3 regions of the Allobosea sp. Root670 genome follow, and region 2 is predicted to be linked to each of the others. Evidence: predicted binding sites of a transcription regulator. Region 2 holds the regulator's gene; each other region holds the start of a gene.
What was found. Region 2 encodes LexA, which represses DNA repair genes until DNA is damaged. Its sites were predicted from a motif close to TGTTCNNNNTGTGTTCNG; they were not measured.
Positions count from the first base shown of each region.

Region 1 (7,086 bases), on a different contig from region 2:
TACGGACCAAGCTGCGTCCGGCAGCAGCGCAGCGGCCGACAGCGCCTTCGCGGCCCTAACGGGGTGATGCGTATCCTGCGCCGCGAAGCGCAGCACCCGGTCGCGGCCGAAGCGGGTGACGAGCCGGTCGACCAGATCGGCCACTGCCTCCTCCTCGACCGCGCGGCCATCGAGGCTGTGCTGCGGCGTGTCGAGCGGCTCGCAGAGCGGCACGGCGAGCTTGATCGCATCGAAGCCGAAGCCGGGATCGAGCGGATCGGACAGGGTCTCGATGCGCTCGCGATAGAGCCTGAGCAGTGCCTTGGCGTCGCGCGACGGGTGGCCGGTCTCGATGGCGAGGCGGCGCACCGCGCCGTCACTGCGAAAGAAGCCGAGCTCGAAGACGCGACCGCCCTCGCCGCGTGCCTCCAAGACCCGCGCCGCCTCCCCGATCAGCCTGACGACGACAGCCTCGAGGCTCGTCGTGTCGGCGAAAGGCTCGGCGAAATGGCGCTCGACCACGCAATCGGGCGGCGGGCGCAGCGGCGTGATGCGACGGTCCTCATGGCCGAGGATACGCCGGAGCTTGACCGCCATCGCCTCGCCGAAGCGGGCCGAGAGCGTTTCCGAAGGGCGCTCCGCGAGATGAGCCAGCGTCTTGAGGCCGGCACGGGAGAGCGCGATCACGGTCTCGGCGTCGGTATCCAGCGCGGCGGTCGGCAGCGGGCGCAACAGCGCCTCCTCCTGGCCGGGCGGGATGATGCCGCCGCGGCCGTGCCGCGCGCAGGCACGGGCAGCGTCAGGCGTGCCGGCGATGGCGGCTTTCACCTTGAGGCCCCCTCGCTGCATGGCGCGCCCGGCCAGATTACCGAGCCCCCTCTCGCCGCCGAAGAGATGGGCGCAGCCGGTGATGTCGAGGATCAGGCCATGCGGTTCGTCGAGCGCGACAAGCGGCGTGAAACGGTCGCAGAAGGCCGCGAGCGCTTCGAGGAATTCGTTGTCGGCCTGAGCTTGCGTCTCCAGCGCGACGAGATCGGGAATGCGAGCGCGAGCATCGGCCAGCGTCATCCCTCGCGTCAGGCCGAGATCGACGGCGCGCTGGTCGCAATCGACGAGGCGCAGGGCGTTGCCCTGCATCTCGGTCAGCACGTGCGGCTTCTCAGCCGGCGCGCCGGAGGCCGGTATCGCGCCCGTCCGCCGCAATCTGTCCGTCGCCAGAAAGGGGAACCAGAGGGCGAGATAGCGGCGCGGCATGGTCTGTCCGGGAAGCTCGGTCGAAAAGGCTGCGTTCCGCAAAGCAATGTCGGTCACGGTCCCACTCCACACGCCACTCACGCTCGGCCACGCCACCGCGCTGGCGCAGCAATCTCAGGGCGAAGGCCGGCGCGCCCGGCGCATTCGCCTCCAAGGCCCGCGAGGCCAGCGCCCTCACCTGCCAGCGCGTGCGCGCCGCGCTCGGCGCCTCGGCCGCCGCAACGCGCAGCAGCAGTACCGGCACGCCCGAGGCTTCCGCCGCCAGGGCGAGACGACGGCTCGCCGTCAGGTCGAAAGGGCGCGGCTCGCCCCAGGGCTCGATCAGCACGGCCCCCAGCGCCGAACAGCGCGCCGCCTCGGCACCCGCCCGCAACACGCCCTCGCCGTCGCGCGCCCGCACCAGCAGGAGGCGTGACGGATCGAGGCCAAATTCGTTCAATCCCGGCGCGTGCAATCGCCCGGCTTCGGCATCGACGAAATCCTGCCGCGCCCACAGGATGGAACGCTCGCTGGAACCATTTCGCGTTTCTTCACGCGAACCGGGGGCGGCTTCGCTCGAAAATGCTCCGGCCTTTCCATCTGCCGCCCCCGCCCGCAGCGCGAGGCCGAGCGCGAAGCCGGTCGCGGCGGCGAGATCGGCGACCTCGGCAGCGTAGATTTCATGCAGCGCTGCCCGTGCGAGCCCGCCGTTCAGGGCTTCGTCCAGCGCAGGCACGCCGAGGCCGATCCGCCCGGCCGCAACCGGCCCGCCCCGCAAGGTGGCCTCTGAGAGGCTGCGGCGCAGATCGGACAGGGTCGAGGCGGTTTCGGGCATGGGGCAAAGCTTATGTTCTCTCTTTGTTCTTTATAGAACGCTCCCCACCGGAAGGCGAGTCGAGTCTTCCCGCCTTCCCCATGCCCCTGCCAGAGAGTGACGCGAGGCGGGTCTCGTCATTCCGAAGCTGCTTGCGCAAACAGCTCTCGAGGCCAGGGCGCTGACTTATGCAGAGGCGCGTTCGGAAGAGCAGCGCCCGGAATATCCGCTCCGCCGAGGCTCTCGGTTTTCATTTATCGCAATTTCTTCACGCGAACCGACGCCCACTTCGCTCGAAAATGCTCTAGCCTCAGCGGCATGTGGGGGATTCTCTCGACCTATTGGCCGCATATCCTCGCGGTCATCACGATCGCGCTGTCGGCGGTCGCCGGCGCGCATGCGGTGATGACCAAGGACGAGGTGCGCGCCGCGATCGGCTGGGTCGGCGTCATCATCCTCTCGCCGATCATCGGGCCGCTGCTCTACGCCATCGCCGGGGTCAACCGCATCCGCCGTGCCTCGATCCTGGCCCAGCGCCCCGGCCATGGCATGGCGGCGGCCGATTTCCATGTCGAGGACGAGGCGGTCGCGACGCATTTCGGCCGGCGCTTCCTCGCGCTCAAGACGCTCGGCGACCGCGTCGCCCGCCACCCCCTGACCACCGGCAACCGCATCGACACGCTGGAGACCGGCGACGAGGCCTATGGCGCGATGCTCGCCGCCATCGCGGCGGCTGAGCGCAGCATCATCCTGGAAAGCTACATCTTCGACCGGGACCCGATCGGCCTGCGCATCGCCGATGCGCTGATCGAGGCGCAGAAACGCGGCATCGCGGTCCGGGTGCTGATCGACGCGGTCGGAGCGCGCTATTCGGTGCCGAGCATCGCCGGGCACCTGCGCGAGGGCGGAGTCGCGGTCGACGTCTTCAACGGCAACATCATCATGGGCCTGCGGCTGCCCTATGCCAATCTCAGGACGCACCGGAAGATCATCGTCGTCGACGGAATCATCGGCTTCATGGGCGGGATGAACATTCGCGAGGGTTTCACCCGCGAATTCGCCGGCGACGCCTTCGCCCATGACACGCATTTCCGCATCGAAGGGCCTGTGGTGGCCGATCTCTTCGCCGTCGCGGCCGAGGACTGGTGCTTCGCCACCGGCGAAGCACTGGCCGGCCCGGCCTGGGAGATTCCGGCGCTGGCGCGAAGCGGCATGCCGGTGCTGGCGCGCGCGGTGCCCACGGGGCCGGATTCCTATCTGGAAACCAATCACAAGCTGTTGATGGGCGCGCTGTCGGTGGCGCGCCAGTCGGTCAAGATCATGTCGCCCTATTTCCTGCCCGACCAGGAACTGATCAGTGCGCTCGTCACCGCGGCGCGACGCGGCGTCGACATCGATATCGTCGTGCCCTCGGTCAACAACCTCGTGCTGGTCGACCGCGCGATGACCGCGCAATTCGACCAGATCCTGAAGAATTATTGCCGGATCTGGCGCTCCACCGGTGCCTTCGACCATTCCAAGCTCCTCGCCGTCGACGGGAGCTGGGCCTATGTCGGCTCCTCCAATCTCGACCCGCGTTCGCTGCGCCTGAACTTCGAGATCGACCTCGAGGTTCTCGACCATGGTTTCGCCCGCGCGATCGAGCGCCGGATCGAGACGGTGATGTCGACCGCGACCCCGGTCACGCTTGCCGGCCTGCGCGCCCGGCCCTATGTCATGCGTCTGATCGACAGGCTGATCTGGCTCGGCTCGCCCTATCTCTGAGCCGAAGCAGTCATATCCCTGATGCCAGAGGCGCCTAAACCGTTACCCGCCCTACCAAGGCGGGTCCGGAGCACGAGCCGGCGGAGCGATGCAGAAGAAGAACCAGAGCCTGCCCGCCAGCATCATCGCCTCGCTGCGCCAGCGCAACAACCGCCCCGGCACCGTTTCGGCCGGAGAGAACGGTCGTTCCGGGGGCACGCTGGTCGCCTCCTACAACGTCCATAAATGCGTCGGCGTCGATGGCCGCTTCGATCCCGGCCGGATCGGGCAGGTGATCCGCGAGATCGCGCCGGATGTCATCGCCCTGCAGGAGGCCGACAAGCGCTTCGGCGCCCGCCACGGCCTGCTCGACCTCGCCCGGCTGAAAGACGAGACCGGCCTCGTCCCTGTTCCCGTGGAAAGCACCAATGCCGCGGCGCATGGCTGGCACGGCAATGTCGTGCTGTTCCGGCAGGGGCTGGTGCGCGACGTCCATCAGGTCTCGCTGCCGGGGCTGGAGCCGCGCGGCGCGCTGGTCGTCGATATCGACATGGAGAGCGGTGCGGCACTTCGGATCGTCGCGGCCCATCTTGGCCTGCTCAGGCGCTCGCGCTCGCAGCAGGCCCGCATGATCATCGACCTGATGCGCAGCCGGGACGAGCGCCCCACGCTCCTGCTCGGCGACCTCAACGAATGGCGCCTCGGCGGCCGCTCGGCACTGAGCGCGCTCGATGCCGCCTTCGGCGCGATGCCCGTGCCGGTCCCGAGCTTCCCGGCCGGGCTGCCCTTGCTGGCGCTCGACCGGATCATCGCCAACCGCCCGGAAATCCTGTCGCAGGTCGCGGTCCATGATACGCCGCTCGCGCGCATCGCCTCCGACCATCTGCCGATCAAGGCCTTCGTCGATCCGGCCATGGCGGCGCTGCCGGTCAGCGCCCCCGATTTCATGATCGCGCCGGCCGAGCCGGCGGGCCCCGGCAGGGCAGCCTTGCATGCCAAGGAGGCGCCGCTGCCCCTTCCCGCATCCTCGCCAGGCGGCAAGGGACGCGCGGGCAGCAATCGCGAACTCGTGCGCAAGGCCGGCGCCCAATTGAAGCGCGCCGTCAAGCGCACCTTGCGACGGTCGGACGCCCCTTCCCGCTAACGACCACCGCCTGCGCGAAGCGTTGCAGAGCACGGCTTCATGCCGGCAATGCGCTTCAGCGCTGGCCAATCCCGGTGAAGCCTGCTTTCTGGATTCATCAGCCGTCTCATGGCGCAGAATCAGATGCCGGATAACTTGGCCGAGCGCCCAAGCGCGCCGCAGCTCTTCCTGATCTTCACGCGGATCGGGCTGACCAGTTTCGGCGGCGGCCTGAGCGGCTGGATGCTCCGGGAATTCGTGCAGCGCCGGCGCCTGATGAGCGAAGAGGATTTCCTCAACGGGCTCTCGGTCGCGCAGGCCCTGCCCGGCGTCAATGTCACCAACATGGCGATCTGGATCGGCTACAAGCTCGGCGGACGCAACGGCGCCATCGCCTCCTGGCTCGGCATCGTCGTGCCCGCCGCCTTCGTCATCGTCCTGATCGGCAGCGCCTTCGCCTCGCTCAGCAGCTATGAACTCAGCCATGTCGCGCTGAGCGGCGCGGCTTCGGGTGCGATCGGCCTGTCGCTGGCAATGGGGCTGACCGCCGCGCGACGAGTGCCGCGCCGGGTCTTCCCGCTCGCGATCATGGCCGCGACCTTCGTCGCGGTCGCGATCCTGAAATGGCCATTGCTCTGGACGGTGCTCGGCTTCGGCTCGCTCAGCGTCGCCGTGACCTACCGGGACGGTTGAGCTCTTTTTTGTTTCAGTCGCATTTTCTTCACGCGAACCGGTGCCCACTTCGCTCGAAAATACTTTAGGCCGATGCAATCCCTGCCCTTCAGCATCCTGCTCGTCTTCCTGCCGCTCTCGCTGGTGACCATCGGCGGCGGCCAGAGCGCCATCGCCGATATGCATCGCCAGATCGTCGAGGTGCATCAGTGGATGAGCGCCGCCCAATTCGTCGACGCCTTCGCGATCGCGCGGCTGGCGCCGGGGCCGGGCTCGCTGCTGGCGACGCTGATCGGCTGGCAGATCGCCGGGTTCTGGGGCGCGCTCGCCGCCACCGCCGGCATCTTCGGGCCGACCGCCTTCCTGATCTACGGGGTCGCCCATATCTGGTCGCGCTACGAGGGCGCCCGCCTGCTGCGCGCCCTCGAGAAGGGCTTGCGACCTGTCGCTGCGGGCATGATCCTGGCGGCGAGCTATGTGCTGATCCAGTCCCTCGACAGCGGCTGGCTCGGCCGCGGCATCGCGCTGGTCTCGACAGCCCTGCTGATGCTGACGCCGGTCAATCCGCTCTTGCTGATCGCTGGCGGCGCCGGCTGTTTCGTCGGGCTGCACCTGCTGGCGCTGATCTGACCGCCGCCCGCGGAGCCGGGCCAAGGCTCCAGCTTCACTAGCCACGGAGCATTGAACAAAGCCCCTCTCTATTTGTTCAGATAGGGCTTTACACAACAGGTAATTGTAATAACTATATTATATTGAAGGCTTTTTCTTTGAATTATAGCAATTATTATATTGCTATCTCGCAAAGAATCAACTTGCGAATCCTTTGAGAAGACTATTACACGCCCCGGACATGGGACTGGGGTTACGTAATGAATAATAATTCTAGATTGGCTTTCCTGGCAGCTTTGCTGTCGACAACAGCTCTTTCGGTGGCACAGGCGCAAACGCAGGCGCCGCAGGTCAATGCGCCCAGCAGTGAGCAGATGATCCCGCTCGACCAGATCACGGTCACGGCGTCGCGCGGCGAGAAGCAGGTTCTCGATGTTCCCGGCACCGTCAGCGTGATCACGCGGCAGGAACTCGACGAGCGGATCACCCGCGACACGCAGGACCTGGTGCGCTACCAGCCGGGCGTCAGCGTCAACCGCATCACCAGCAGCACCGACCCGTTCGGAAATTACGGCGGCTTCACCATCCGCGGCGTCGGCGGCAACCGGGTGCAGATGCAGGTCGATGGCTCGCGCGTGATCGAGCGCGTCACCGACGGCAACCGCGACTTCGTCGACCTGCCCTTCCTCAAGAATGTCGAGATCGTGCGCGGGCCGGGCTCGGTGCTGTGGGGCGCGGACGCGCTCGGCGGCATCGTCGCCTACCGCACGCTCGACCCGGAAGACTTGCTGAAGGGCAAGGACAAGCCCTACGCCGCCAGGCTGAGCACCAGCTATGACAGCCTCGACCGCTCCTTCGTGAAGACCGGGATCGCGGCCTTCCGCTTCTCACCGATGCTGGAGGGCATCGTCGG
Region 1 is NZ_LMJU01000001.1:284,490-291,575, forward strand. Features, by position in the region: gene ASE61_RS01275 (Y-family DNA polymerase) at 1-1,233, opposite strand, end outside; gene ASE61_RS01280 (ImuA family protein) at 1,139-2,047, opposite strand; gene ASE61_RS01285 (phospholipase D-like domain-containing protein) at 2,345-3,790, shown strand; partial or broken gene ASE61_RS01290 (endonuclease/exonuclease/phosphatase family protein) at 3,879-4,676, shown strand; gene ASE61_RS01295 (chromate transporter) at 5,037-5,585, shown strand; gene ASE61_RS01300 (chromate transporter) at 5,658-6,194, shown strand; gene ASE61_RS01305 (TonB-dependent hemoglobin/transferrin/lactoferrin family receptor) at 6,494-7,086, shown strand, end outside.
Region 1: ASE61_RS01280 (ImuA family protein) is a predicted target of LexA. The motif match lies at 2,061-2,078, and genes of this name have one in related genera.

Region 2 (7,086 bases):
CCCTGTAACATGGCTTGGCCGGAAACGTTAAGCGGTCAAATCGCAGCGCCGGCAGGGGAGGCGGGCGATGCAGCCGGCGCCGCCGGGGCAGGGGCAATCGGGAAGCCGGCGCGGCGCGCGCGCCGATGCCTTGCCGGCTCGCCTCCATGTTCCGGCCTCGCTGGCGGCAGGCCTCCGCGCCCTGCTTCGGCAGCTTTGGCTTCAGCTCCAGCAAGGCTTCGCCCTTGAGGCCGAAAGGCGGCGTCCCTTCCTCTGGCTGCCGATCGCGATGGGCGCCGGCATCCTGCTCTATTTCGCGGCCGATCGTGAGCCGGCACTCTGGGCGCCGCTGCTCGGCCTGGCCCTGAGTGCTGCACTGGCCTTCGCCCTGCGCCTGCGCCGCTTCGCCGCGATGGCTTGCCTCGCCGCAGCCGCTGCTTTCGCCGGCTTCGCCGCCGGGGTCTGGCGCACGGCCGATATCGCCGCGCCGATGCTGGAGCGGCCGCGGATCGGCAAGCTCTCCGGCTTCATCGAGAGCGTCGAGGCCCGCGACAAGGGCGCGCGGCTCGTGCTGCTGGTGACGGATCTCGCGAATGTGCCGGCTGATCAGCGTCCGAAGCGCGTCCGCGTCAATATTCGGCAAGGCTCCGTGGCACCGGGCGACCATATCATTGCCACGGCGCGCTTGCTGCCGCCGCCGGGACCGGCGCGGGCCGGCGGCTATGATTTCGGCCGTGATGCCTTCTTCCGCGGGATCGGCGCTGTCGGCAGCATCTCCGGCAAGATCGCGCTCGCGCCCGCGCCCCATCCGATGCCGACGCGCCTTGCGATCGATGTGATGATCGACCGCGCCCGCAACGCGCTGACGAAGCGCATCGCCGAGGTCGGAGGCGGGCAGGGCGGGGCGGTCGCCGCGGCGCTCGTCACCGGCAAGCGCGGCCTGATCACCGAAGCGACGAACAACGACCTGCGCGCCGCCGGCATCTATCACATCGTCTCGATCTCGGGCCTGCACATGGTGCTCGCCGCTGGAACGATCTTCTGGCTGGTCCGGGCGCTGCTGGTCCTGTCGCAGACGGTGGCGCTGCACTGGCCGGTCAAGAAGATCGCGGCGGCAGCGGCGATGCTCGGCGCGACCGCCTATTGCATCTTTTCCGGGAGCGATGTCGCGACCGAGCGCTCGCTCATCATGACGCTGGTCATGCTCGGCGCGATCCTCGTCGACCGCGCCGCGCTCAGCATGCGCAATCTCGCGCTGGCCGCCATGATGGTGCTGCTGCGCGAGCCGGAGGCCTTGCTCGGGCCGAGCTTCCAGATGTCCTTCGGTGCGGTCGCGGCGCTGATCGCCTTCGCGGAACGCTGGGAAGGGCGAAGCCGCACCGAGCCGCCGCGCGTGTTGCCCTGGCCGCTCGGAGCCGTTTGGACGGCGGCGCTTGGCATCCTCGTCACCACCATGCTGGCCACCGCCGCGACGGCGCCCTTCGGAGCCTATCACTTCCAGACCTTCAATCCCTTCGGCCTGCTCGGCAACGCCATGGCGCTGCCCTTCGTCTCGCTCTTCGTCATGCCGGCGGCGGTGTTCGGCGTGCTCGCCTATCCGTTCGGGCTGGACTGGCCGGCCTGGGCCCTGATGGGGCTCGCCTCCGACGTCGTCCTCAAGGTGGCGCATTGGGTCGCGGCCATCGACCATTCCACCGTGACGGTGGCGGCTTTCGGCTCAGGCGTGCTGGCCTGCTTTGCGATGACGCTGTTGTGGCTGACGCTCTGGACCACGGCTTGGCGCTGGCTTGCGGCCTTGCCGCTGATCTTCGGCGTCGCGATCGCCGGAAAGCCGGAGCGGCCGGAAATCCTGATCGAGCGCGATGGCTCCGGGATGGCCGTGCGCGGTCCCGACGGGCGCCTCGCCATCGCCGGCAAGCCCAGCCGCTTCGTCCTGCAGCAATGGCTCGCCGCCGATGGCGACAGCCGCTCGCCCGACGATCCCAGCTTGCGCGCCGGCATCGCCTGCGACCGGCTGGCATGCGTTGCGCAGACCGCCGACAAGCGCACAATCTCCTATACGCGCGAGCGACTCGCCATCATCGAGGATTGCCAGCGCGCCGACCTCGTCATCACCGCCATCCCCTGGGGCGGCACCTGCAAGGCCAGGCTGGTCGAGCGCATGACGCTATCACGCGACGGCGCGACCTCGCTCTACCGGACGGCGTCGGGATGGAGCAGCCATATCGCGGAGCAGTCCGACAGTGAGCGGCCCTGGAGCCGCCGGCGCGAGCGACGCCTGACGGAGCCAGGCACGCGTCCCACCAATCAGTCGGTCACCGTACAGCCCGCACCGGCCGCCGACAACGAAGCCGAGGCCGACACCGAACGCCTTCAGTAGCGCCGCATCAGATTGACCAGCCGGCCCTGGATCTTGACCCGGTCGGGGCCGAGCACACGGGTCTCGTAGGCCGGGTTCGCCGCTTCGAGCGCGATCGAGGAGCCGCGCTTGCGCAGGCGCTTCAGCGTCGCTTCCTCGTCATCGATCAGTGCCACGACGATGTCGCCGGTATTGGCCGTGTCCTGCCTGCGGATGACGACGGTGTCGCCGTCGAGAATGCCGGCCTCGACCATCGAATCACCGCGCACTTCCAGCGCGTAATGCTCGCCGGAGCCGAGCATGTCCGGCGGCAGCGAAACGGTGTGGCTGCGGCTCTGGATCGCCGAGATCGGCGTACCCGCCGCGATGCGGCCCATCACCGGGATGGCGATGGAATGCCGGCTGTCGTCCTCGGCAGGGCGCGGCTTGGCCACGCTGGGCTGTGAGCCCAGGCCGCCCTGGACGATGGCCGGGCTGAAGCGGGGCCGTGCCTGAGGCGCGCCGAGCCCATCCGGCATCTTGATGACTTCGAGCGCACGCGCCCGGTTCGGCAGGCGGCGGATGAAGCCGCGCTCCTCCAGGGCCATGATCAGGCGGTGAATGCCGGATTTCGAGCGCAGGTCGAGCGCATCCTTCATCTCGTCGAAGGAGGGCGGCACGCCACTTTCGCGCAAGCGTTCCTGGATGAAGCGCAGGAGTTCATGTTGCTTGCGTGTCAGCATGGTCGCCGCCAGCCCCTCAATGCGCAGATTCGAAACAAAGCACGAACACCATACGCGTTCTGCTTGTGTTCCGCAAGCCGCTACCGCAAGGGCAGGATGCGGCAGGCCTCGCCTTTCTTCGCGGTAGCGGCATGGGCCGGGCGGATCGTCAGGGCCTGAGCGCGCGCCAGCGTGCCGAGCATCGAGGAATCCTGCCGGTCGAAGGGCGTCGCCACCCAGCCTTCCGGCGTCAGCGTGAGCTCCGAGCGCAGGTAATCCTCGCGCTCGTCATTGCCGGGCATGTCGCGTCCCAGAATGGCGGGGATGCTGCGGTCGCGATCGGCGTCCGCGATGCCGAGCAGCGCCTCGATCAAGGGCAGCACGAAGAGATGGCCGCAGACGATCGAGGAGACCGGATTGCCCGGCAGCCCGACCACGACCATCCGGCCGAGGCGTCCGGTCATCATCGGCTTGCCCGGCCGCATCGCGATCTTCCAGAAGCCCAGCGTCATGCCGGCCCGCGTCAGCGCTTCCTGCACGAGATCATGCGCGCCGACCGAGGCCCCGCCGAGCGTGATCAGCACATCGGCGTCGGCCTCGCCCGCCCTTGCGATCTTGCTGGCGAGATCGGCATGGTCGTCACGGGCGATGCCGAGATCGATGACAGTGCCGCCGGCCTTCTCGACCAGCGCGGCGAGCGAGAACGAGTTCGAGGCGACGATCTGGTCGCGGCCCACAGGTTCGCCCGGCGCCACCAGTTCGTCTCCGGTGGCGAGAATCGCCACCCGAGGCTTCCGCCGGACAGGCAAAGTCGGATGCCCCATCGCGGCAGCAAGGCCGAGGGCGGCGCTGTCGAGTGCGCGCCCGGCTTGAAGCAGCACGTCGCCTTCATGGAAATCGAGCCCTGCGGCGCGGAGGAACTTGCCTTTAGCTGGCGGCACGCGGACGCGGATCACCGGGCTGTCGACGCCGTCGGCATCTTCCTGCATCAGGATGGTGTCGGCGCCTTCAGGCATCGGTGCGCCCGTGAAGATGCGCACCGCCTGTCCTGGCCCGACCGCGCCCTCATAGGCCCGGCCGGCAGCGGATTCGCCGATGACAGTGAGCGAAACGCCTTCCGCCATCTCGTCGCCGCGCACGGCATAGCCATCCATGGCGGAATTGGCGAAGGGCGGTTGCGTCCTGAGGGCCTTGACCTCACCGGCCAGCACCCGCCAGGCGCATTGCGCCAGCGGCAGGGTTTCCGCCCCGGTCGGCCCCGGAATGCTGTCGAGCAGCGCCTTGCGCGCGACGGGGACCGGGGTGAGCGCCATCAGCTAGCTTTCGCCTCGTAATCGCCGGACTGGCCGCCGGACTTGTGCAGCAGGCGGATGTTCTCGATCCGCATCGCCCGGTCGACCGCCTTGACCATGTCGTAGACGGTGAGACAGGCGACGGAGACGGCGGTGAGCGCCTCCATCTCGACGCCGGTCTGACCCTTCATCTTGACTTCGGCGCGCACGCGCACGCCTGGCAAGGCCTCGTCGATCGCGAGATCGACGGCGATCTTGCTGAGCAGCAGCGGGTGGCAGAGCGGGATCAATTCATGCGTGCGCTTCGCCGCCATGATGCCGGCGAGGCGCGCGGTGCCGAGCACGTCGCCCTTCTTGGCGTTGCCGTCGCGCACGATCGCGATCGTCTCCGGCGCCATGACGACCTGGCCCTCGGCGATCGCCATGCGGGTCGTCTCGGCCTTACCGCCGACATCGACCATATGCGCCTGGCCTTGCGCGTCGAGATGGCTGAGCCGGCTCACGCCGCGACGGCCTTGCCGGTCAGCAGCGCCTGCGTCGCGGCGGTGACGTCGGCCTGCCGCATCAGGCTCTCGCCGACGAGGAAGCTGTTGACGCCGATCGGATTGAGCCGGGCGATGTCGTCATGCGTGAAGATGCCGCTCTCGCTGATGACGATCCGGTCAACCGGCACACGCGGCGCCAATCGCTCGGTCACGGCGAGATCGACATTGAAGCTGCGCAGGTCGCGGTTGTTGATGCCGAGCAGCCGGCTTTCGAGCTTGAGCGCCCGGTCGAGCTCGGCATCGTCATGGACCTCGACGAGGACATCCATGCCGAGTTCGCGCGCGGTCTCGTTCAGCGCCCTGGCGGTGGCGTCGTCGACACCGGCCATGATGACCAGGATGCAGTCGGCGCCCCAGCTGCGGGCCTCGTAGACCTGATAGGGCTCGTAGAGGAAATCCTTGCGCAGTGCCGGCAGGCCGGCAGCCTCCCGCGCTTCGGTGAGGAATTCCGGCCGCCCCTGGAAGGACGGCGCGTCGGTCAGGACGGAGAGGCAGGCAGCGCCGCCGGCCGCATAGGCGCGGGCGAGCGAAGGCGGGTCGAAATCGGCGCGGATCAGGCCCTTGGAGGGGCTCGCCTTCTTGATCTCGGCGATCAGAGCGGGCGTGCCCTGAGCGAGCTTGTTTGCGAGCGCGTCAGCAAAGCCGCGCGGCTTGCTGGCCGCACGTGCCCGGCGCTCGATCTCGGCCTGCGGGACCGCGGCCTTGGCTGCCGCGATCTCCTGGCGCTTATAGGCTTCGATCTTCGCGAGGATGTCGGTCATGCCGGCCTCACGCGTTCGAGGCTTTGACGAGCGCGGCGAGCGTCGCCTTGGCCTTGCCGGAATCGAGCGCGGCCGTCGCCTGGGCGAAGCCGTCCTTCAAATCCCGGGCCTTGCCGGCGACGAGCAGCGCCGCAGCCGCATTGAAGGCGGCAATGTCGCGGAAGCCGGTCTTCTCGCCGGCGAGCACGGCGTTGAGCGCCGCCGCGTTCTCCTCCGGCGTGCCGCCGCGCAGGACTTCGGGCTTTGCAGGTTCAAGGCCGACATCGGCGGGGCTGATCGAGAAGCTTTCGATCTTCCCGTTCTCCAGCGAGACGACGCGGGTCGGGCCTGTCGTGGTGATCTCGTCGAGCCCGTCCGAGCCGTGCACGGCCCAGACGCGGGTCGAGCCGAAGGAGGCGAGCACCTTGACCATCGGCTCCAGCCAGGTCTCGGAGAAGGCGCCGATGAGCTGGCGCCTGGCGCCGGCCGGGTTGGAAAGCGGGCCGAGCAGGTTGAAGATCGTGCGCGTGCCGAGCTCGGTGCGCACCGGCGCGACATGGCGCATCGAGGCATGATGCGTCGGCGCGAACATGAAGCCGACGCCGGCCTCGCGGATGCAGTGCTCGGTCGCGGCCGGATCAAGCCCGACCTTGACGCCGAGCGCGGTCAGCACGTCGGCGGCCCCGGAACGCGAGGAGGCGGCGCGGTTGCCGTGCTTGGCTACCGGCACGCCGCAGGCCGCGGTGATGATCGAGGCCAGCGTCGAGACATTGTAGGAGCCGGACGAATCGCCGCCGGTGCCGACGATGTCGATCGCCTCCGGCGGGGCCTTGACGGTGAGCATCTTGCCGCGCATCGCGCTGGCGGCGCCGGCGATCTCGTCGATCGTCTCGCCGCGAACGCGCAGCGCCATCAGGAAGGCGGCCGATTGCGCGTTGGTGACCCCGCCCGAGAGGATGGTGTCGAAGGCGTCGCGCGCTTCCTCGCGCGAGAGCGTCGCGCCGGTCGCCACCTTGGCGATGAAGGGTTTGAAATCGTCCATGGGAACTCTGCGGAATCAGGCTGAAGGGGTCAGGGCGGAGGCTTCGCGTTCGCTCTGCCACCGCTCCGCGAGGTCGAGGAAATTCCGCAGGATCGTCGCGCCATGCTCGGAAGCGATGCTCTCCGGATGGAACTGGACGCCGTGGACCGGCAGCTCCCGGTGCGAGAGCGCCATGATCAGGCCGTCATCGCTCTCCGCCTCGATCTCGAAGACATCGGGGCAGGAGGCTCGCTCGACCACGAGCGAGTGATAGCGTGTCGCCTGCAGCGGTCCGTTGATGCCGCGGAACAGCCCGCGCGCCCGGTGGCGGATCGGCGAGACCTTGCCGTGCATCGGTAGCGGCGCACGCACGACCTGGCCGCCGAAGGCCTGTCCCATCGCCTGCAAGCCGAGGCAGACGCCGAAGATCGGCTTCTTGCCCGCGCCTT
Region 2 is NZ_LMJU01000015.1:471,553-478,638, reverse strand. Features, by position in the region: gene ASE61_RS14705 (ComEC/Rec2 family competence protein) at 68-2,359, shown strand; gene lexA (transcriptional repressor LexA) at 2,353-3,060, opposite strand; gene glp (gephyrin-like molybdotransferase Glp) at 3,141-4,352, opposite strand; gene moaC (cyclic pyranopterin monophosphate synthase MoaC) at 4,352-4,834, opposite strand; gene trpC (indole-3-glycerol phosphate synthase TrpC) at 4,831-5,637, opposite strand; gene trpD (anthranilate phosphoribosyltransferase) at 5,645-6,658, opposite strand; gene ASE61_RS14675 (anthranilate synthase component II) at 6,674-7,086, opposite strand, start outside.

Region 3 (7,086 bases), on a different contig from region 2:
GGCCTCAGGCAGGTTTCGCCAGTATTTCACCGGCATTTCACTTTTCATCGCCTTCGGCTTCAGGCGGGCCGGATTGAAGATGTTGGCGTAGTAGGTGAGCCAATAGTCTTCCATGGCATCGCCGTCCGGCGCATCGGCCTTGCTGGCGGCTGGACCGTATTGCAAAGCTACCCCGTCCCAGTGCAGCGACCCCTGCGGTGTCAGGATCGACCAGATCATCGCGCCGAAGCGTGCCGTGAAGAAGCTCGCGGCTCGTTCGAGGATGAAATGCTCCGGTTCGAACCAGGCGATGAAGGGGCCGTCCTCGTCCGCGCCCGACACGGCGCGGAACCGGACAAAGGCCGTCATCTTGTGCAGGTCGCGGCGTACCGAGCGGGCCATCGCCTCGGCGCGTGCGACGTCCGCGTCGGCTGCATTGTCGAGCAAGCGCGGCTCCTCCTGCAAACGCAGCAGCAGGCGGTGCAGCAGGACAAAACGGCCCGCGTCCCGATGGCAGATGACGCTTTCGGCAAGCTCGATGAAACGACGAGGTACGGTCAGTGCGGCGCCGGCATCAGCCGGCGCAACGCTTTCAATCGCGAACAATCCGGCATCGTCCTCGGCCGTCAGCCAGGCGACGGCCTCCGGCGGGATGCCGGCCAGCGCCAGCCGACGCGCTTCGCGGCGCCAACCGGCAAAATCGGCAGGCCCGTTCAGCCGGGCGGCGATCACGGGAACAGCGTCAATTGTCGCGGTCGCGGCATCAGCCGGGATCGCAGGTTCTGGGCATCGAGGCCGCTGCCCGGCCGCCAGCCCTCCGCCAGGATGAAATGCCGGATCGTCGCCAGCGATCGAGTCAGCCGACCGACATCTTCCAGCCTGAGCCGGCGGAACCGTCGCGAGGCCAGGATGCGATCGACACTGCGCGTACCCAGACCCGGAACCCGCAGCAGGGTTTCGCGATCGGCCCGGTTCACGTCGACGGGGAAGCGGCCGCGCTCGCGCAATGCCCAGGCGAGCTTGGGATCGATATCGAGATCGAGCATCTCGCCATGCCCGAGGATTTCCTCGGTCTCGAAACCATAGAAGCGCGTCAGCCAGTCGGCCTGATAAAGCCGGTGCTCGCGCATCAGCGGCGGCGGCTGGAGCGGCAACTGGCTGGAAGCATCGGGGATCGGGCTGAAGGCCGAGTAATAGACGCGTTTCAGGCCGAAGCTGCCATAGAGCCAGGCGCTGCGCTTCAGGATCGCGGAATCGCTCGCGCCATCGGCGCCGACGATCATCTGCGTGCTCTGCCCCGCCGGGGAGAAGGCCGGAGCCTTGGTGCTCTTGTCGCGTTCCTCGCGCGCCTCATCGATCTTCAGCTTGAGGCCACCCATCGCGCTCTTGATCTCGCCCGCCTGTTTCTCGGGAGCGAAGCGTGCGAGCGCCGCCTCGCTCGGCAATTCGACATTGATCGACACCCGGTCTGCGAAAAGCCCCGCGCGCTCGATCAGGTCGCGGCTCGCGCCCGGGATGAGCTTGAGATGGATATAGCCGCGGAACCGGTGCTGCCGGCGCAGCGTTTCGGCCACTCGAACCAGTTCCGCCATCGTGTAATCGGCCGAGCGGATGATGCCCGAGGACAGGAAGAGGCCTTCGATATAATTGCGGCGGTAGAAATTCAGGGTCAGCGCGACGACTTCCTCGACCGAGAAGCGGGCGCGGCGGACATTGCTCGACGAGCGGTTGATGCAGAAGACGCAGTCGAAGCTGCAGAAATTCGTGAGCAGGATCTTGAGCAGCGAGATGCAGCGGCCGTCCGGCGCATAGGAATGGCAGATCCCGGAACCGGTGGTCGAACCCAGGCCTTTCCCGTCGCGCGAATCCCGCTTCGTGGTGCTGCTCGACGCGCAGGAAGCGTCGTATTTCGCGGCGTCGCTGAGGATTTCGAGCTTCTCCAGGGCCGTGAGCTGTGCCATCGCCGTTCCTTTTGTTCACTCTATGTTCTTAAGGCGATTTTGGCCCGGTTTCAAGCCGATCCGTTGGATAAGAATGCTGGGCGGATCGAGGCGACAGGGAAATCCGCAATGAAAACAGCGCCGATTCCGTCGATATCGGGTTATAGCAATGCTGATGCGGAACAATTCTGGATGCCGACGCAATGATTGAGATCAGAAGTTTCCTGCGCGACGAGACGAGCGAGCTTCATCGCGAACTGGATGCCATCGTCGGCGTTTTTTCGAACCGTGCCGCGTATGCCCGGTTTCTGCAGGGCACTTTCCGCCATCGCGCGCCGGTCGAGGCCGCGTTGCTGAACGCCGATGCCGCACGCCTCTCCTCCTGGCAGCCGCGCCAACTTCTGCCGGAGCTGGAGGCCGATCTCGCCGATATGGCGCTCCCGCTTCCCGCGGCCGAGCCGTTCCATCTGTCAAATGACATGGCTGCGTTCCTGGGGGCTGCCTATGTTCTCGAAGGCTCCGCCCTGGGGGCGCGCGTGCTGGTGAAGGGAGTGGGTGCTCTGGGATTCGGGCCTGACTACGGAGCGCGCTACCTTTCGGCGCAAGCCGGCTCCCTCGACAGCTGGCGAACGCTGCTGGTCGCGCTCGAAGGGCTCGACCGGCAGGCATGGGGTGCCGCAGCTCAAGCGGGCAGGGCGGTCTTCGTGCATGCCATCCAGGCCTTCACCTCGGAAGAACTCTCTCCCGCATGACGACTGTTGATCTGACGAACTGCGATCGCGAGCCGATCCATATCCCCGGCAGCGTCCAGCCGCATGGCTGCATGATCGTGTGCGATGCCGAGGCGGTGACGATCAGGCGCCATTCCAGCAATGCCAGCGCCTTCCTCGGCCTCGGCGAGTTCGAGCTCGTCGGTCGCCGTCTCGAAGAGGTTCTCGGCGGGCCGGTCGTCCATGAGATGCGCAACGCGCTCGCGCGTTCCGGCGTGCCTTCCCGGGCCGGCTTGATGCCCCGCTATCGTCTTCCCGCGCTGGATCGCGAGTTCGACATCTCGATCCATGCCTTCAAGGGCAACGCGATCATCGAATTCGAGGAGAGCGTCCCGGCTGGCCCGAGTTCGCCGCTCGAATTCGCCCGGACGCTGGTCGGCCGGCTCTCGGATGTGACGAATCCGGCCCAGCTGATCAAGAATGCGGCGCGCCTGCTCCGGGCCGTGCTCCAATACGACCGGGTGATGATCTACCAATTCGCGCCCGACGGCTCGGGCAAGGTCGTGAGCGAGGCCAAGCGCCCCGACCTCGAAAGCTTCATGGGGCAGCATTTTCCGGCCAGCGACATTCCGCAGCAGGCGCGGCAGCTCTATCTCCTCAACCCAATCCGCGTCGTCTCGGATTCGAGCGGCGAGCGCTTCCCGATCATGCCCGTGCTCGATGCAGCGGGCGAGCCGCTCGACCTGTCCTATGCGCATCTGCGCAGCGTCTCTCCGATCCATTGCGAGTATCTGCGCAACATGGGCGTCTCGGCTTCGATGTCGGTTTCGATCATCGTCGACGGCGCGCTCTGGGGCCTGATCGCCTGTCATCATTACAGCCCTCGCTCGCTCTCGATGAACCGCCGGATCGCGGCGGAGATCTTCGGCGAGTTCTTCGCGCTCCAGCTCGGTGCCCTGACGCAGAAGCAGATGCTGCTCGCCGCCGAGAAGGCGCGGGATTTCCTCAACGGCCTGCTCTCGTCTGCCGCCCATGTGACGGATGCCTCGAGCTTCCTCGGCCAGCACCTCGCCGAGTTCCGCAATCTCGTCGAAAGCGACGGCGTCGGCGTCTGGGTGAATGGCGAATGGCGGAGCGAAGGCAGCGCGCCCCCGGCCGCGTTCGCGGAGGAACTGGCCGCCTTCGCCGGATCGGTCTGCGACGGGCGGATCTGGGCTACGACGTCACTGGGCGAGGCGCTCCCGGCCGCGCGCGCCTATGCCGATGCGTTCGCCGGCATGCTCGCCATCCCGCTCTCCCAGCTTCCGCGCGACTACCTCTTCTTCTTCCGCAAGGAGCTGGTCCACACGATTGAATGGGGCGGCGACCCCAACAAGACTTATGCGACCGGCCCGCATGGCGACCGCCTCACGCCACGGCAGAGCTTTGCCGTCTGGAAGGAGACGGTCGCCGGCCATTCCAAGATCTGGACGCCGGTGGAGCGCGAGCTTGCGGAATCGGCGCGCCGGACACTGATCGAGGTCGTGCTGCGGCAGAGCGAACTCTTGGCCGACGAGCGCAACAAGGCCGAGATCCGCCAGAAGATGCTCAATCAGGAGCTCAATCACCGGGTCAAGAACATCCTCGCGCTGATCAAGTCGATCGTCGCCCATCCGCTCGCGGAGGGCGCCACGATCGAGGCCTATGTCACCTCGCTCAAGGGGCGGATCGAGGCGCTCGCCATTGCCCATGACCAGGCCATGCGTGCGAGCGGATCGCTGCTCGACCTCGTCAACGCGGAAGCCTCGCCCTATCGGACAAGCGGCGGCACGATCACGGTTCGCGGGCCGTCCGTCTCGCTCGACGCCCGCGCCTTCTCGGTCGTCGCTCTGGTGATCCATGAGTTGATCACCAACGCCGCCAAATACGGAGCCTTGTCGGTCAAGACCGGCGAGCTCATGGTCGACTGGTCGGCCAATGCCGGCGGGGATTGCGAGATCGTCTGGCGGGAGCGGGGCGGGCCGCCCGTCGCCCCTCCATCGCGTCAAGGCTTCGGCAGCATCCTGATCGATCGCAGCATTCCCTACGATCTCGGCGGCCGCAGCGACTTGTCATTCGAGCCGGAGGGCGTCACGGCGAAGCTCTGCATCCCCGCCAAATTCGTCCGCTGGACCGAGGATGCCGCATTTCCCGAGGAGCCTCCCGTGCCGGTCAAGGGCAAGCCCGGCCGGCCACTGGAAGGTGGGCGCGTTCTGCTGGTCGAAGACCAGTTCATCATCGCGATGGATTGCGAGGACATGCTGGCGACCCTCGGAGCGAGCCAAATGGAAGTCTGCGCCAATGTCTCCGAGGCCCTCTCGTTCCTGGGCCGGACGGTGCCGGACCTCGCGATCCTCGACGTCAATCTCGGCTCCGAAACCTCCGAGCCGATCGGCAACCGCCTGCGCGAACTCGGCGTGCCCTTCCTCTTCGCGACCGGCTACGACGACCTCGCCATCCTCGGCGTCGCCGAGGCGATGACACTGCGCAAGCCCTACAACCTTGCTTCGCTGGAGGCAGCGCTGCGCAGGCTTCCGGGCGTCGCGTAACTCATGAGCGTCCGGCGCGGCTCAGGCCGTTTCGGACGCCGGAGGAGCCAAGCCGGCAAGGGACAGTTCCATGATGGCGTGCGTGCCACTTCCATTCGTGTCCGCGTAGCGCAATTCGGTGGCGAGGCTCTTGGCCATCGCGCGGACGATCTTGCTGCCGAGGCCGGTTCCCCTGATCGTGCCGGTTCCCGTCCAGCCGATACCGTCATCAACAACCTCGAGCATGACCCTGTCGCCCTCGCAGGAGAGACTGACCCGAACCTCGCCGCTGCCGTCCGGGTAGGCGTATTTCAGCGCATTCGTGACCAGCTCTGTCGCGATCAGCCCGATCGAGATCGCCTTGTCGGTTTTCGCCAGTACGGGCTCCGCTTCGAAGCGAATGATCGGCATCTGGCCGGAGCCGGCGAGCGACTGGGCGAATTCGTCGAGCAGCGAGCGGAGATAGCCGGCGAGATCGACGGAACGGACATCGTCCGAGGTATAGAGGCTGCGGTGCAGGTTCCCGATTGCGGTGATGCGCGCCTGGGTCTCGGCCAGTGCCGCCTTGGCGCCGGGGTCCTCGACCGAATTGGCCTGCATCCGGACGAGTGAGCCGACCAGCGACAGGCTGTTGGCCACCCGGTGATTGACCTCGGCCAGCAGCGTCACGGCCCGGTCGCGCGCGGCCCGGACTTCCTGCTCGGCCTGTTCACGGGCGCGGGTCAGCCGCGTCTTGACGACGGCATGCTCCAGAGCCGCCCGTAGCAGGATCTCGAAATCCTCACCGACCGTCTTGACGACATAGTCCATGGCGCCGGCCTTGAGCGCGGTCACCGCGATCGACAGCTCCGATGATGCGGTCACATAGATGACTGCGGGAGACGCCGCGTCTTTGGACAACACCGAAAGGACATCGAGCCCAGACGCCGTCCCGAGATCGTGGTCGAGGATGATGACGTCCATGCCGCCCGCTTCTGCGCGCGCGAGCCCCGCATCGGCGGTTTCGACATGCTCCACGACATAGTTGTGGCGCGCGAGCATGCGCTGCACGAGCCGCCCCAGCGTGGCGTCGTCGTCGATATAGAGGACGTTGATCGGCCGGTTCGGCATCAGCTGCGGCCACGCAAGCCGATCATGGCGTTTCCGGAACCTGTATCACGGAGAAGAACAGCCCGAGCTGGCGGATCGCGTTGGCGAAGCCGTCATAGTCCACGGGCTTGGTGATATAGACATTGGCGCCGAGATCGTAGCAGCGCTGGATCTCGCGGCTGTCGTCGGTCGTGGTGAGCACGACCACCGGCGAGCGCTTGGTATGCGTGTTCGCCTTCACCTTCTCGAGGATGTCGACGCCGCCCATATCGGGCAGGTTGAGATCGAGCAGGATCAGGAGCTGGCGGCCGGCGCTCACGGCACCGGAACCATCGGAGCCGAACAGATAATTCAGCGCATCCGTGCCGTTGGCGAAGGGGATGATCTCGTTGCTGACGCCGGCGCGGCGGATGTTCTTCTCGATGAGGCGGGCATGGCCTTCATCATCCTCGATCATGATGATCGAGACGGGCTTTCCATTGGTCACGCTTCGGCACTCCGTCTGTAGGCCGCGAGGTCGGGGGGCAGGGTCACGGTAAAGGTCGTGCCCTTTCCAAGTTCTGAGCGCACGGCGATGTCGCCGCCGAGATTGCGCACCATCGTGCGGACATGGGCGAGGCCGATACCTTCGCCAGCCGTGTTCTGCGCGCCCGAGCGCCGGAACAGTTCGAATATGCGCTCGTGGTCCGTCGCGGCAATGCCGCGGCCATTATCCTCGATCTCGATCTTGACCCAGCCGCGGCGCTCCCGGCGCGTGCGGACGGCGATCTTGATCGGGCGCTCCGGCGCTCGGTATTTGATCGCATTGTCGAGGAGATTGCC
Region 3 is NZ_LMJU01000004.1:36,534-43,619, forward strand. Features, by position in the region: gene ASE61_RS07745 (UdgX family uracil-DNA binding protein) at 1-711, opposite strand, end outside; gene ASE61_RS07750 (putative DNA modification/repair radical SAM protein) at 708-1,940, opposite strand; gene ASE61_RS07755 (biliverdin-producing heme oxygenase) at 2,123-2,671, shown strand; gene ASE61_RS07760 (HWE histidine kinase domain-containing protein) at 2,668-5,196, shown strand; gene ASE61_RS07765 (histidine kinase dimerization/phosphoacceptor domain -containing protein) at 5,218-6,285, opposite strand; gene ASE61_RS07770 (response regulator) at 6,308-6,721, opposite strand; gene ASE61_RS07775 (sensor histidine kinase) at 6,748-7,086, opposite strand, start outside.
Region 3: ASE61_RS07750 (putative DNA modification/repair radical SAM protein) is a predicted target of LexA. The motif match lies at 1,953-1,970, and genes of this name have one in related genera.